Linked DNA regions of Granulosicoccus antarcticus IMCC3135. The protein of the gene in region 3 interacts with the protein of the main gene of each other region in a pairwise test. Links are inferred from orthologs where the notes say so. Each region holds a gene or a part of one and is shown on either strand. Other genes may lie near its edges. The genes, in order: dnaN, rplL and dnaE.

What was found.
Region 1: the proteins of dnaE (region 3) and dnaN interact in binary tests that used the Escherichia coli proteins (3 or more experiments, as listed by UniProt). The link is inferred for Granulosicoccus antarcticus IMCC3135 from one-to-one orthologs.
Region 2: the proteins of dnaE (region 3) and rplL interact in binary tests that used the Escherichia coli proteins (3 or more experiments, as listed by UniProt). The link is inferred for Granulosicoccus antarcticus IMCC3135 from one-to-one orthologs.

The regions. Positions count from the first base shown.
Region 1 is NZ_CP018632.1:1,165-4,780, reverse strand. The notes cover bases 773-3,616. They hold dnaN (DNA polymerase III subunit beta), read right to left. Parts: upstream 2,826-3,616; coding sequence 1,719-2,825; downstream 773-1,718. Other genes in these bases: dnaA (chromosomal replication initiator protein DnaA), read right to left, coding at 3,088-3,616; recF (DNA replication/repair protein RecF), read right to left, coding at 773-1,722. In the rest of the region: gyrB (DNA topoisomerase (ATP-hydrolyzing) subunit B), read right to left, coding at 1-616; more of recF, read right to left, coding at 652-772. UniProt on the Escherichia coli protein: Confers DNA tethering and processivity to DNA polymerases and other proteins. Acts as a clamp, forming a ring around DNA (a reaction catalyzed by the clamp-loading complex) which diffuses in an ATP-independent manner freely and bidirectionally along dsDNA.
Region 2 is NZ_CP018632.1:1,910,968-1,914,697, reverse strand. What follows is about bases 1-2,958. They hold rplL (50S ribosomal protein L7/L12), read right to left. Parts: upstream 1,690-2,958; coding sequence 1,312-1,689; downstream 1-1,311. Other genes in these bases: rplA (50S ribosomal protein L1), read right to left, coding at 2,617-2,958; rplJ (50S ribosomal protein L10), read right to left, coding at 1,769-2,293; rpoB (DNA-directed RNA polymerase subunit beta), read right to left, coding at 1-1,151. In the rest of the region: more of rplA, read right to left, coding at 2,959-3,309; rplK (50S ribosomal protein L11), read right to left, coding at 3,311-3,730. UniProt on the Escherichia coli protein: The binding site for several of the GTPase factors involved in protein synthesis (IF-2, EF-Tu, EF-G and RF3). Is thus essential for accurate translation.
Region 3 is NZ_CP018632.1:5,430,006-5,434,926, forward strand. What follows is about bases 450-4,598. They hold dnaE (DNA polymerase III subunit alpha), read right to left. Parts: upstream 4,199-4,598; coding sequence 650-4,198; downstream 450-649. Other genes in these bases: IMCC3135_RS23520 (acetyl-CoA carboxylase carboxyltransferase subunit alpha), read right to left, coding at 450-528; rnhB (ribonuclease HII), read right to left, coding at 4,195-4,598. Also shown: more of IMCC3135_RS23520, read right to left, coding at 1-449; more of rnhB, read right to left, coding at 4,599-4,806; IMCC3135_RS23535 (lipocalin family protein), read right to left, coding at 4,830-4,921. UniProt on the Escherichia coli protein: DNA polymerase III is a complex, multichain enzyme responsible for most of the replicative synthesis in bacteria. This DNA polymerase also exhibits 3' to 5' exonuclease activity. The alpha chain is the DNA polymerase catalytic subunit.

The DNA.
Region 1 (3,616 bases), 5.4 Mb from region 3 along the record:
GGATTATGCGAACACCACGATTCAAGAACGACAATTCACGCAGTCGTTTGCGCAAAATTTCGTATTCGAAGTGAATGTTGGTAAACGTATCGGCGCTGGGTTTGAAATGAATCTTCGAACCGGTAAGTTCAGTGGCTTCGCCCTGTTGAAGGTCTGACACTGGCTTACTATCGCTGTATTCCTGGGTATGAATGAACCCATCGCGATGAATAGTCAGTTTCAACCATTCGCTGAGTGCGTTGACGACTGAAATGCCTACGCCATGCAATCCGCCGGAAACCTTGTAGGAGTTATCGTCGAATTTACCGCCGGCGTGCAGCACAGTCATGATGACTTCTGCGGCGGAACGGCCTTCTTCTTTGTGAATATCTACCGGTATACCGCGACCGTCATCTGAAACACTAACGGATTCGTCGGTATGGATAGTGACGTTGATGGCACTGCAGTGTCCTGCAAGAGCCTCATCAATGGAGTTGTCGACGACCTCAAACACCATATGGTGTAAACCGGTACCGTCGTCTGTGTCTCCAATGTACATCCCGGGACGCTTGCGTACTGCATCGAGTCCTTTGAGAACCTTGATGTTGCTGGAGTCGTAGCTGGGAGAATCGCTCATTCGTTCAGTCTGCTTAGCGTAACCTACTAATTATACTACTTTTTAAGCCCTCCGTGCTCTATACGAAACTCAGTGTGTTCATAGTCTCGTAAAACCTCCAAATCAACAGCCGAAACGAACACCTGACCGTCCAGATCCAATAACTGACGAATCAGTTCGGTTGAGTGCTCTTTGTCCAACTCTGAAGTCAGATCATCACAGAGAACCACGGCTTGTCGAGCGTTGATGTTTGCAAGTAAGTCTAGCTGGGACAGATGCAGTAAATAGACCAACACCTTCTGTTGACCTCTGGAAAGCACTTGTTTCGCTGGCACCCCATCAACAAGCAGACTCAGCTCGGCTCTATGCGGTCCGTCAGTGGTGGTTTTCATTCGCCGGTGGTAATCAAGGTTGCGAATCAGCAAATCTGCGAGTTTGTGTTCATCTGACCAACCTGATCGATACTGAAGTTCCACGTGGAACCTTGCATTGATATCAGTCATTCGTTTTTGAAGTGCAATGGCTAATTGTTCAACGTAAACGGCGCGTAGTTTGTTTAACTGCTCTGCAGACTCGACAAATAGTCCGTCCCAGGTGCGCAATTCATTTATAGATCCGGAATCACGTAAAAGTTGATTCCGTTGAGATAGTGACCGTTTGAATTGCTTCCAGATGTCAAAAAACGAATGTTCCATGTGGAACACTCCCCAATCCAGGAATTGACGTCGCTCATGAGGACCTTCTTGAATGAGCTTATGACTGTCTGGTGTTAAGGCTTTTACGGGTAAAAGTCTGGTTACGCCAGACATACTGCCAACTTCTTCGAAATCCAGACGAAGTTCCACAGAACCATCGCGCATTCGTTGCAAACCGCAACGATGTTCACGAGCAGTGTTGGGATCTTTGAAGAGTGCAGTCAAAGTGAATGACTGTGATTGCCGGCTGATTAATTCGCGGGCCTTTCGAGTTCTGAAAGAATGCCCGGTAGACAGGCATTGAATCGCTTCCAGAATCGAGCTTTTACCAGCTCCGTTATCACCCGTAATCAGATTGAGACGGGGATGCGGTTCCAGGGATAGATTTACAACATTTCGGAAGCTGGATACTTCCAGCTTTGTGAGAATCACAAACGCATCGGCATGACAACGTACTTGCTGTCGCTAGTGGTTTCCGGGGTGATCAAAGCACTACTGTTTCCATCCTTGATCAGAATTCTTGCATTGACGGTTTCAAGTGAATTCAGTACGTCGAGCAAGTAAGTGACATTGAAACCTATTTCAGCTGAATCACCGGTGTAATCAACTTCCAACTCATCGATGGCTTCTTCTTGATCAGGGTTGTTACTGGAGATTGTCAAAGTACCGGTTTGAAGAGCAATTCTGACACCTCGATATTTTTCATTGGATAACACTGAAGCTCGCGTCAGTGATTGCTTGAGCGTTTGGCAATCAATGAGTAATTCCTTGTTTCCGTCAATGGGTATGACGCGGTTGTAGTCAGGAAAACGTCCATCAATCAATTTGGTTGTCAGTCTGACTCCACCTACCTGAATCTGCAGATGTTGGGAGGTGACTAACAAGGTGACGGTGTCAGTAGATTCAACACTTCCCAGGAGCCGCTGTAATTCACCAACGCTTTTTCTGGGAATGATTGCTCTGACAGGAGTTTCTGGTTCGGCATTGGTTGCGCATTGTGAATAGGCAAGACGATGACCATCAGTGGCAACACAAGAAAGACGATCTGCACCAATTTCCAGAAGCATGCCATTCAAGTAAAAACGGACATCTTGTTGGGCCATTGAAAAAGCTGTGTTCTTGATGCATTGCAAAAGTACGTCAGCGGTCAATATGACTTGTTGAGGTTCGTTTAACGCATCAACAGTTGGAAATTCTTCAGCTGGAAGTGTTGCCAATGTGAATTTGCTTCTGCCCGACTTGAAAATGACTTTGTCACCGGTGGCGATAAAGTCGACCCTGGCTGAATCGGGTAGATGTTTGCAAATTTCCAACAGTTTTCTTGCAGGTACCGTTGTCGACCCTGGTTGATCGATATGCATTTCCACTCTGGCTTGCATTTCAATTTCGGAGTCGGTTGCTGTGAGCGTCAGATAGCCATCATCGGCCGTCATCAAGACATTTCCGAGTATGGGAGAGGTCTGTCTGCGTTCAACTGCGCCTACTACATGCTGCAGAGGCGTCAGCAAAGTTTCGCGTTGTGCACTGAATTTCATGGCTGATAGAAAAAGGTGTGTTTGTATTGTGTGGTTATTATTACTACTATTACTGACGGCTAAGTCTGTGGATAACCCGTTTTTTACTTATTAAATCAATAACTTGGACGTTTATTTTGGTCTGTATAACTACTCTGACTTCAGGCTTCCTTCCTGTGCATGAATTGTGGATAAATATGAGAGTTCATTCAATGCACACTTTGTTGATAACTTATCCACAGGGTTATACCCGAAGATGAGTCATCCTGAAAGGGAAGGTAACTTAGTTGGACAGAGTCCTTAGAAGGTTGCTGTAGTCTTCGCGGATGTTGTCATCGGACTCTTTCAGTTCGACGATCTTGCGACACGCATGCAGGACCGTCGTATGATCTCTGCCGCCAAAGACCTTACCAATCTCTGGGAGGCTTTTGCTGGTCAGTTCCTTGGCCAGGGCCATGGCTAGCTGCCGAGGGCGCGCAACGGAGCGTGAGCGGCTTTTGCCAGACAGGTCAGCGAGACGGATGTTGTAGTACTCGGCAACCGTTTTCTGAATGTTTTCTATGCTGACAGTCTTGGCTTGCACGGCCAGAAGGTCTGCGAGGGCTTCTCGAGTAAATTCCAGTGTAATAGGGGTGCCTATCAATTGAGAATTTGCTATGACGCGTTTCAGTGCTCCTTCCAATTCGCGCACATTGCTGCGGATCCGTTTGGCAATGAAGAAGCTGACTTCTGAGGGGAGTATTACACCGCGTTGTTCGGCCTTGCTGTTCAGGATGGCTACACGCATCTCAAGCTCAGGCGGTTCGATGGCA
Region 2 (3,730 bases), 3.5 Mb from region 3 along the record:
TTGGTAGGTGGCTCGCCAGGACGCATCATGCGATAGATTTCTACCTGAGCTTCCAACTGAGTGCGCGTTGGATCGATGCGCAATGTGTTGGAAATAAACGGTCCTCGATCAAGGTCGTTTACATACAGGACTTCAATCTTCTTGATACCAGCGTCATGAATCTGCTCAACAAGTTCTGCAGTCAGCTCAGCATTGGCTTCAGCCAGCAATTCGCCAGTTTCAGGATCGACGATGTCGTGGAAGAGGATCTTGCCCACCAGGTAGTCAGCCGGAATCTCCAGCTTCTTGATGTTGGCTTGCTCCAGTACACGAACGTGTCTGGCTGAAATCGGACGTCCGGTTTCAACAACCACTTCTTTACCAGCTTTGATATCAAACGCTGCGGTTTCACCACGCAGGCGCTCAGGCACCAGTTCCATCTCGATTTTGGTCTTCGAGAGAGAAATCTTGTGCGTTTCAAAGAAATTTTCCAGAATGTCGCTAGTCTCATAACCCAACGCACGCAAAACAATCGTGGCTGGCAGCTTTCGGCGACGGTCAATTCGGGCAAAAACGCAGTCTTTCGGATCGAATTCGAAATCCAACCAGGAACCACGATAAGGAATGATTCGCGCACTGAACAACAATTTGCCCGATGAATGCGTCTTGCCGCGATCGTGGTCAAAAAACACACCAGGTGATCGATGCAACTGAGAAACGATTACGCGTTCAGTACCATTGATAATGAAAGTTCCATTACCTGTCATGAGTGGCAATTCACCCATGAATACTTCCTGCTCCTTGATGTCTTTGACGACTTTACTGCTGGCAGGAGCGGTCTTGTCATAAATGATCAGACGCGCGAGCACTCGAAGTGGTGCCGCGAAAGTCAAACCACGAATTTTACATTCCCGCTCGTCAAAAGCAGGTTTGCCCAGTCGATAGCTGACGTAATGCAGCTCGACATTACCAGAATAACTGATAATGGGCATCACACTGTTGAAGGCGCCATGCAGGCCTACTTCAGCACGATTATCCGCGTCTTTATCTTCCTGAAGGAAGTTGCGGTAGGAGTCCAGCTGCGTTTGCAGCAGGTACGGCACCTCAAGGATTGGAGCGCGCTTTCCAAAATCCTTACGGATACGTTTTTTTTCAGTGAACGAAAAGGCCATCAACGTTCCTCGCAGTCTGCAGAGCGCGTGCCGGGCGAGCACGCAAGTTCAAATTTTCCCGCCGGAAGCGGCGGCAGGCCGACAGTCACAATGACTGTCAGCCTGTCGGTGTCACAACCCCGGGACACAAACCCCGGGGAAGTAACGAGGGATACAACGATTACTTGAGCTCGACAGTTGCGCCGGCTTCTTCAAGAACTTTCTTGAGTTCTTCTGCTTCTGCTTTAGGTGCTGCTTCCTTGATAGGAGCTGGAGCACTTTCAACAAGATCTTTCGCTTCTTTCAGACCAAGGCCTGTTGCGCCACGAACTGCTTTGATAACGCCAACCTTGTTCTCGCCGAAGCTTGACAGGATAACGTCAAATTCAGTCTGCTCTTCAGCAGCTGCACCAGCGTCTCCGCCAGCAGCAGGAGCTGCTGCTACAGCAGCAGCTGCAGATACACCAAACTTCTCTTCCATTGCACTGATAAGGTCAACGACCTCCATCACTGACATATTGGAAATGGTTTCCAGCATGTCTTCTTTAGAAACTGCCATCAGTCTTTCTCCGATCGGTTACCGGTATTTGCGGATAACCTGTAAGTCATAGTGAGTGAACCAGACGATCTGGTTCGCATTAAGCTTCTTTGGACAACCGCACAGCTTCCACTGTACGAACGAGCTTGCCCGGAACTTCCTTCAAGGTACGCGCTAGTTTGGTAACCGGCGCTTGCATGACAGCCATCATCAGTGACAGAGCCTCGTCCCGAGTCGGGAGGTTGGCCAGTTTGTTGATATCGCCAGCTTCGATCGTTTCTCCGCCTACTGCACCAACCGTAATGACAAGCTTGTCATTAGTTTTGGCAAAGTCGCGAAACAGACGTGCCGCTGAACCTGGATCCTCTTTTGAGAAAGCCAGCATCAACGGACCGCTGAGGCGATCGTTCATACACTCGAATTCAGTCCCCTTGACTGCCAAACGTGCCAGGGAATTCTTGACGACTCGCACATACACACCACTTTCACGTGCAGAAGCACGTAAAGCAGTCAGTTGCGAGACGCTAAGTCCCCGGTACTCGGCAGCAACTGCCGACAAAGCCGAATTCGCAACATCTGCGACTTCAGCTACGACGGCTTGCTTCTCTGCATAAGTCAGAGCCATAGAGCACCTTTAGTTAAACGGCTTTTCAACCAGTGAAAAACCATGCCTTGCAAGTTGCAAAACGCGCAACTTGCCTACTCGGTTCTGCAAGGTAGTCATACTGAGCTACCCGCGTCCCCATCTGCGCAGGCCATTAAGCCACCGGAACACGATGACACCTGCGGTCTTCGATGAGACAGACCGAGTCATGGCTAGCCATGGCACAACGTCTGCTCACTCAAAGTTCTTTCGTACTACTTATCTACAACTTGGCGACAAAATCGCCGAATATTACAATTGCAGACTCCTGCGAGTTACGCAGAAGTCTGCCTTGGTCTATCTTTCTAGACGTAGCTAGAATGATCGATTGTCAGACCAGGGCCCATGGTAGTGGACACGGTGATTTTACGAACATAGATACCTTTTGCTGCTGAAGGCTTCGCCTTGATCAGGTCAGCAATCAACATACCCAGATTTTGCTCAAGAGCTTGAGGTTCGAAGGTAGCTTTACCCAGTGTGCAGTGGACGATACCGCCCTTGTCTGCACGATAACGAACCTGACCTGCTTTAGCATTGGTAACAGCTTCAGCCACGTTCGGAGTTACCGTACCCACTTTAGGGTTAGGCATCAGACCACGTGGACCAAGAATTGTACCCAGAGCACCAACCACGCGCATGGCATCTGGTGCAGCAATGACGACGTCGAAGTCCATGCTGCCGCCTTTGATTGACTCGGCAAGATCTTCAAAACCAACCAGATCTGCACCGGCTTCACGAGCAGCTTCAGCTTGAGCGCCTTGAGCAAAAACAGCAACGCGTACTGTTTTTCCTGTGCCATTTGGCAACACACTGGAACCACGCACAACCTGGTCAGATTTACGTGGATCAACACCCAGGTTCACTGCAACGTCTACAGATTCTGCAAACTTGACAGTGGATAGTTCTTTCAGCAGTGAGAACGCATCAATAACGTTGTATTGCTTTTCTGCGTCAACCTTTTCACGGATTGCCTTTGCTCTCTTTCCCAATTTGGCCATCTTATACGCCCTCCACTTCCAGACCCATGCTGCGCGCGGTGCCAGCGATGGTACGAACGGCAGCATCCATGTCAGATGCAGTCAGATCAGGTTTTTTGGTTGTTGCAATTTCTTCGAGCTGTGCACGAGAAACCTTGCCAACTTTGTCAGTGTTCGGACGACCACTGCCCTTGGGCAGGCCGGCAGACTTGAGCAACAGTACAGCTGCTGGCGGTGTTTTTGTGATGTATGTAAAACTACGATCACTATAAACAGTAATAACAACAGGAATTGGAAGACCGGCTTCCATGCTCTGCGTAGAGGCGTTGAACGCCTTGCAGAATTCCATGATGTTCACGCCGTGCTGACCCAATGCAGGTCCTACTGGAGGACTTGGGTTTGCTTTCCCGGCAGGTACTTGCAGCTTGATATAAGCCGTGAC
Region 3 (4,921 bases):
CTCGCTCTGGCCCCGCTCCTCAGCACCGATACCCGGATAAGCACCTGGCGTATCGATAAAAGTGATGACCGGCAGTGAGAAACGCTCGGCCAGCTCCATCAGGCGTTTGGCCTTGCGGTAGCCTTCGGGCCGTGGCATGCCGAAGTTGCGATGAATCTTTTCCTTGGTGTCCCGGCCCTTCTCATGACCGATGACCACGACAGGCTTACCATTGAGCCTGGCGGTGCCACCAATGATGGCGTAGTCATCGGCGTAGAGCCGATCACCGTGCAGCTCGTCAAAGTCCGTGAAGACATTGTCGATGTAGAAGCGCGTGTAGGGGCGCTGCGGGTGCCGAGCCAGCTGGGCTATCTGCCAGGAGCTTAATTTGGAGAAAATGCTGCCAGTCAGCGAGTCACACTTCTTTTTGAGAGTGTCGACTTCCTCGCTGATGTTGATATGCGCCTCGTCGGTTGCAAACTGCAACTCGCGAATCTTAGCCTCCAATTCGGCAATTGGCTGCTCAAAGTCAAGAAAATTGGGGTTCATGGAGTAAGCGACAGCGCCTTTGGCATTCAGTGGGTACTAGTGTACTGGATAGTGGAGATTGTTGAAATTCAAACAGTTCCGTTAATCGCAAAGTGCGACCGTTGACCGGCGATTACGACACTCAATACAGTAGTTCAACATTACCCTCACCGGTTAGTCGACCTAACTGGTCGATCAATTCCAGCTGTGGGGTCACCGCCCAGCGATTACCAGCCCGAATGCGGGCTTGCGCCTGATCGTTCTGGTAGCTGAACCATACTGGAATTGTTCCGCTCTTGTAATTCGACAGCGTACTGATCATCTCGTCCAGCGCACCGGGCTGGCAGTTCTGACCATTGAGACGAATCAGTAACTGACGTGCAAATCGTCCTCGGGCACTCGCCATATCGTATATTTCGCGCGCCTTTATCTTGAAACCACCGTTGAATTCGTCCGGACTTATATCGCCATCGACGATCAACACCTCATCCTTGACGATCAGATGGCCACTACTGTCTATCTGTTCGCCCCGCATGGTTACCTCGATCCGTGCAGTCCCATCGTCCAGAGTGACAAACAGCATGCGCCCATGATGCCCATCACGCTGTCGCACTCCCATGACCAGCCCCGCGGCAACCACCGGCACGCCTCGTGGTCGGAAAGAAGGACCAGAATCGGCACTGTTAGCCTTGCCGCAGACCACCTTCAGCCTGCCGTGAGTGAAATTACCCAGCTCGGCCAGATACTCATTGATCGGATGGCCACTCAGATACAGACCCAGCGTATCTTTTTCGGCCCGCAGACGTTCGCGATCACTCCAGTCAGGCAACGTGAGCATCAGCTCCGGCTCATCGGCTTCTACCGGCTCACCCAGGCCGAACATATCGTTCTGACCGGCGGCCTTGTTCTTGTGAAACTGATCCGCACCGCGCAATGCGCTGGCCAGATGCGCCCACAAGCTGGCCCGGTTGGGGCCCAGCACATCGACAGCTCCGGCCTTGACCAAGGCTTCAAGCACCCGCTTGTTCACGGTGCCAGGCGCAGCTCTGCGACACAGGTCATCCAGAGAATCAAAAACACCGTTCTGATCACGCGCCTCCAGCACATTGGCCAGTGCCGCCTCACCGACGCCCTTGATAGCGCCCAGGCCATACAGCACGGTTTTCTCGTCTACCACTGAAAAACGCACCGATGAACGATTGATATCCGGTGGCAGTACGGTCAGCCCCATGACATTACATTCATCGATCAGACCGACCACCTTTTCGGTGTTGTCCATATCAGCCGACATAACAGCCGACATGAAAGCGGCCGGATGATGACATTTCAGCCAGGCGGTCTGATAGGACAACAAGGCATAGGCGGCCGAGTGCGACTTGTTGAAGCCGTAACCGGCGAATTTTTCCACCAGGTCGAAGATATTGCCCGCCAGCCCAGGGTCGATGTCATTGCCGGTACAACCATCCAGAAAGACCTGGCGCTGCTTGGCCATCTCTTCTGCCTTCTTCTTACCCATGGCACGACGCAGGATATCCGCGGTGCCGAGCGAGAACTTGGCCATGACCTGAGCGATACCCATGACCTGTTCCTGATACAGGATGACCCCGTAGGTCGGCTCCAGTATGGGTTTCAGGATTTCCAGCTGATAATCTTCATGTGGCCAGGCCACTTTCTTGCGGCCATGCTTCCGGTCGATAAAGTCATCAACCATGCCCGACTGCAAAGGCCCCGGTCGATACAGGGCCACCAATGCGATGATGTCCTCAAAACTATCTGGACGCAGGCGTTCAATCAGGCGCTTCATACCCGCGGATTCAAGCTGGAACACCGCCGTTGTCTGCGCATCCTGCAGCAGCTTGTAGGTGGGTGCATCATCCAGCGGCAAGGCCAGCAGATTCAGCGGTTCATCACGATGCCGATCAATCTCCTTGACCGCATTATCGATAATGGTCAGGGTACGCAGACCCAGAAAGTCGAATTTGACCAGTCCGACATCTTCTGCGTCATCCTTGTCAAATTGCGTCACCAGGCTCGAACCGTCAGGCTCGCAGTACAACGGTGCAAAGTCGGTCAGCGAGGTGGGTGCGATAACCACACCCCCGGCATGTTTGCCGCAGTTACGCGACAGGCCTTCAAGCGACAGGGCCATATCCAGCAAGGCGGTGACTTCTTCGTCTTCCTTGTAGGCCCGGGCCAGATCCTCAGACTCGGCCATAGCCTTGGTCAGCGTCATGCCAACCTCAAAAGGCACCATCTTGGAGATGCCATCGACAAAACCGTAAGGGTGGCTCATGACACGACCCACGTCACGCACCACCGCCTTGGCAGCCATGGTGCCGTAGGTGATGATCTGCGAGACTCGGTGAGAACCGTATTTCTGGGACACGTACTGAATGACGCGATCGCGCCCATCCATACAGAAATCGATATCGAAATCCGGCATCGATACCCGCTCAGGATTCAAGAAGCGCTCGAACAGCAGGTCATAGGCCAGTGGATCCAGATCGGTGATCGTCAGAACGTAGGCCACCAGGGAGCCGGCACCTGAACCACGACCCGGACCGACAGGAATATCGTTATCGCGTGACCACTTGATGAAGTCCGCAACAATCAGGAAGTAGCCGGGGAATCCCATACCGGCGATAACGTCCAGTTCACGCTTGAGCCGCGCATCATACGGGATGCGAATCTCGGCAAAATCCGGTCGACTGGTGTCATAGAGTTGCTTGAGGCGCGTTTCCAGGCCTTCTTCTGCCGAGGCATAGAAGAACTCGGTTTCGGTCATGCCCTCAGGGATCGGGAAGTCGGGTAGAACCGGAGTACCCAGCTTCAGGGTCAGATTGCAGCGCTTGGCAATCTCCACGGAGTTTTCCAGCGCGATCGGAATATCGGCGAACAGTTCATGCATCTGCTCTGCAGACTTGAGGTATTGCTCTTCGGTCACCAGTTTCGGCCGACGCGTATCCGCCAGTACATATCCGGTCTGAATACAGAGCCGTGTTTCGTGCGCACTGAAATCACCGGCTTTCAGAAAGCGGACATCATTGGTGGCCACCACAGGTATATCGGCCTTGACGGCGATATCGCAGGCACCCACGATGTACTGCTCTTCAAATTCCTTACCGGTGCGGCACAGCTCCAGGTAATAGCGATCGCCGAAAACTGTTTGCCAACGGGTAGCCAGTTCCAGAGCTTCGTCAGCGTGGCCACGTTTCAACGCCTGTCCGATATCACCCTCTACACCACCTGATAGTACGATCAAGCCTTCGTTCGCCTCGAAGATCCATTCCAGGTCGACGATCGGTGAGCCACTGCTCTGCCCTTCCTGATAACCGCGCGATACCAGATTGGTCAGATTGCGATAGCCATCGGCATCCTGCACCAACAGGATGACACGGGATATCTCGTCATCGGGCAGTGCGCCACGCACCCCCATGTCGACCCCGGCAATCGGCTTTACACCAGCCGCCAGAGCGGCCCGGTAATATTTCACCAGAGAAAACATATTGCAGCGATCAGTTACCGCTGCCGCCGGCATGCTCTGCTTTACCTGTTTGGCCAGCGGTTTGATGCGTACGGTGCTGTCAACCAGCGAGAATTCAGTGTGAATGCTCAGATGTACGAAGGCAGGCGCTGCCGGTGATAGCTCGGCAAGCTCGACAATGGCCGTATCCACGTTCTCGTCCGTCATGGAGCGGGTACCACCTGGGTTTGACTGGCTGCCCGCTGCAGAGCTTCGCGAACAGGTTTGAAGGAGCGCCTATGCAGAGGCGTGACACCATGCTCGATCAGAGCCTGGCGATGCTGGGCAGTCGGATAACCCTTGTGGCCGGCAAACCCATAGTTCGGGTACTGCTCATGTAACTCCATCATCATGTGATCGCGCATGACCTTGGCAATGATGGAGGCGGCGCTGATGGACTGTACTCGCTGGTCACCCTTGACGATCGCCTGTGAGGGACAGTCAACTGTCGGACAGCGATTACCGTCGATCAGTGCCAGATTGGGCCGGACACCAAGTCCCTCCACGGCACGTGACATGGCCAGCATGCTGGCATGCAGAATATTGATGGTATCTATTTCCTCGACACTGGCTTCAGCAATGCAGAACGCCAGTGCATCACGGCGGATAATAACGTCCAGACGCTCCCGAGTGGCCTCGTTGAGCAGTTTGGAATCCAGCAGACCTTCAATGGGCTTGTGCGGATCAAGTATGACCGCTGCAGCCACCACGGGGCCTGCCAATGGACCGCGGCCAACTTCGTCGACACCGGCTATCAAAAAGGGCTGTATTTGCATCTGCCAAGGATACTGCCTCAGCGTCAATCTCCCAAGCCCTGATCGACAAAAATAAGCTCTCCGACTGGAAAGCCCATCGCATCCGCCTGAGCGATAAATGCCTGTTTCTGCTCAT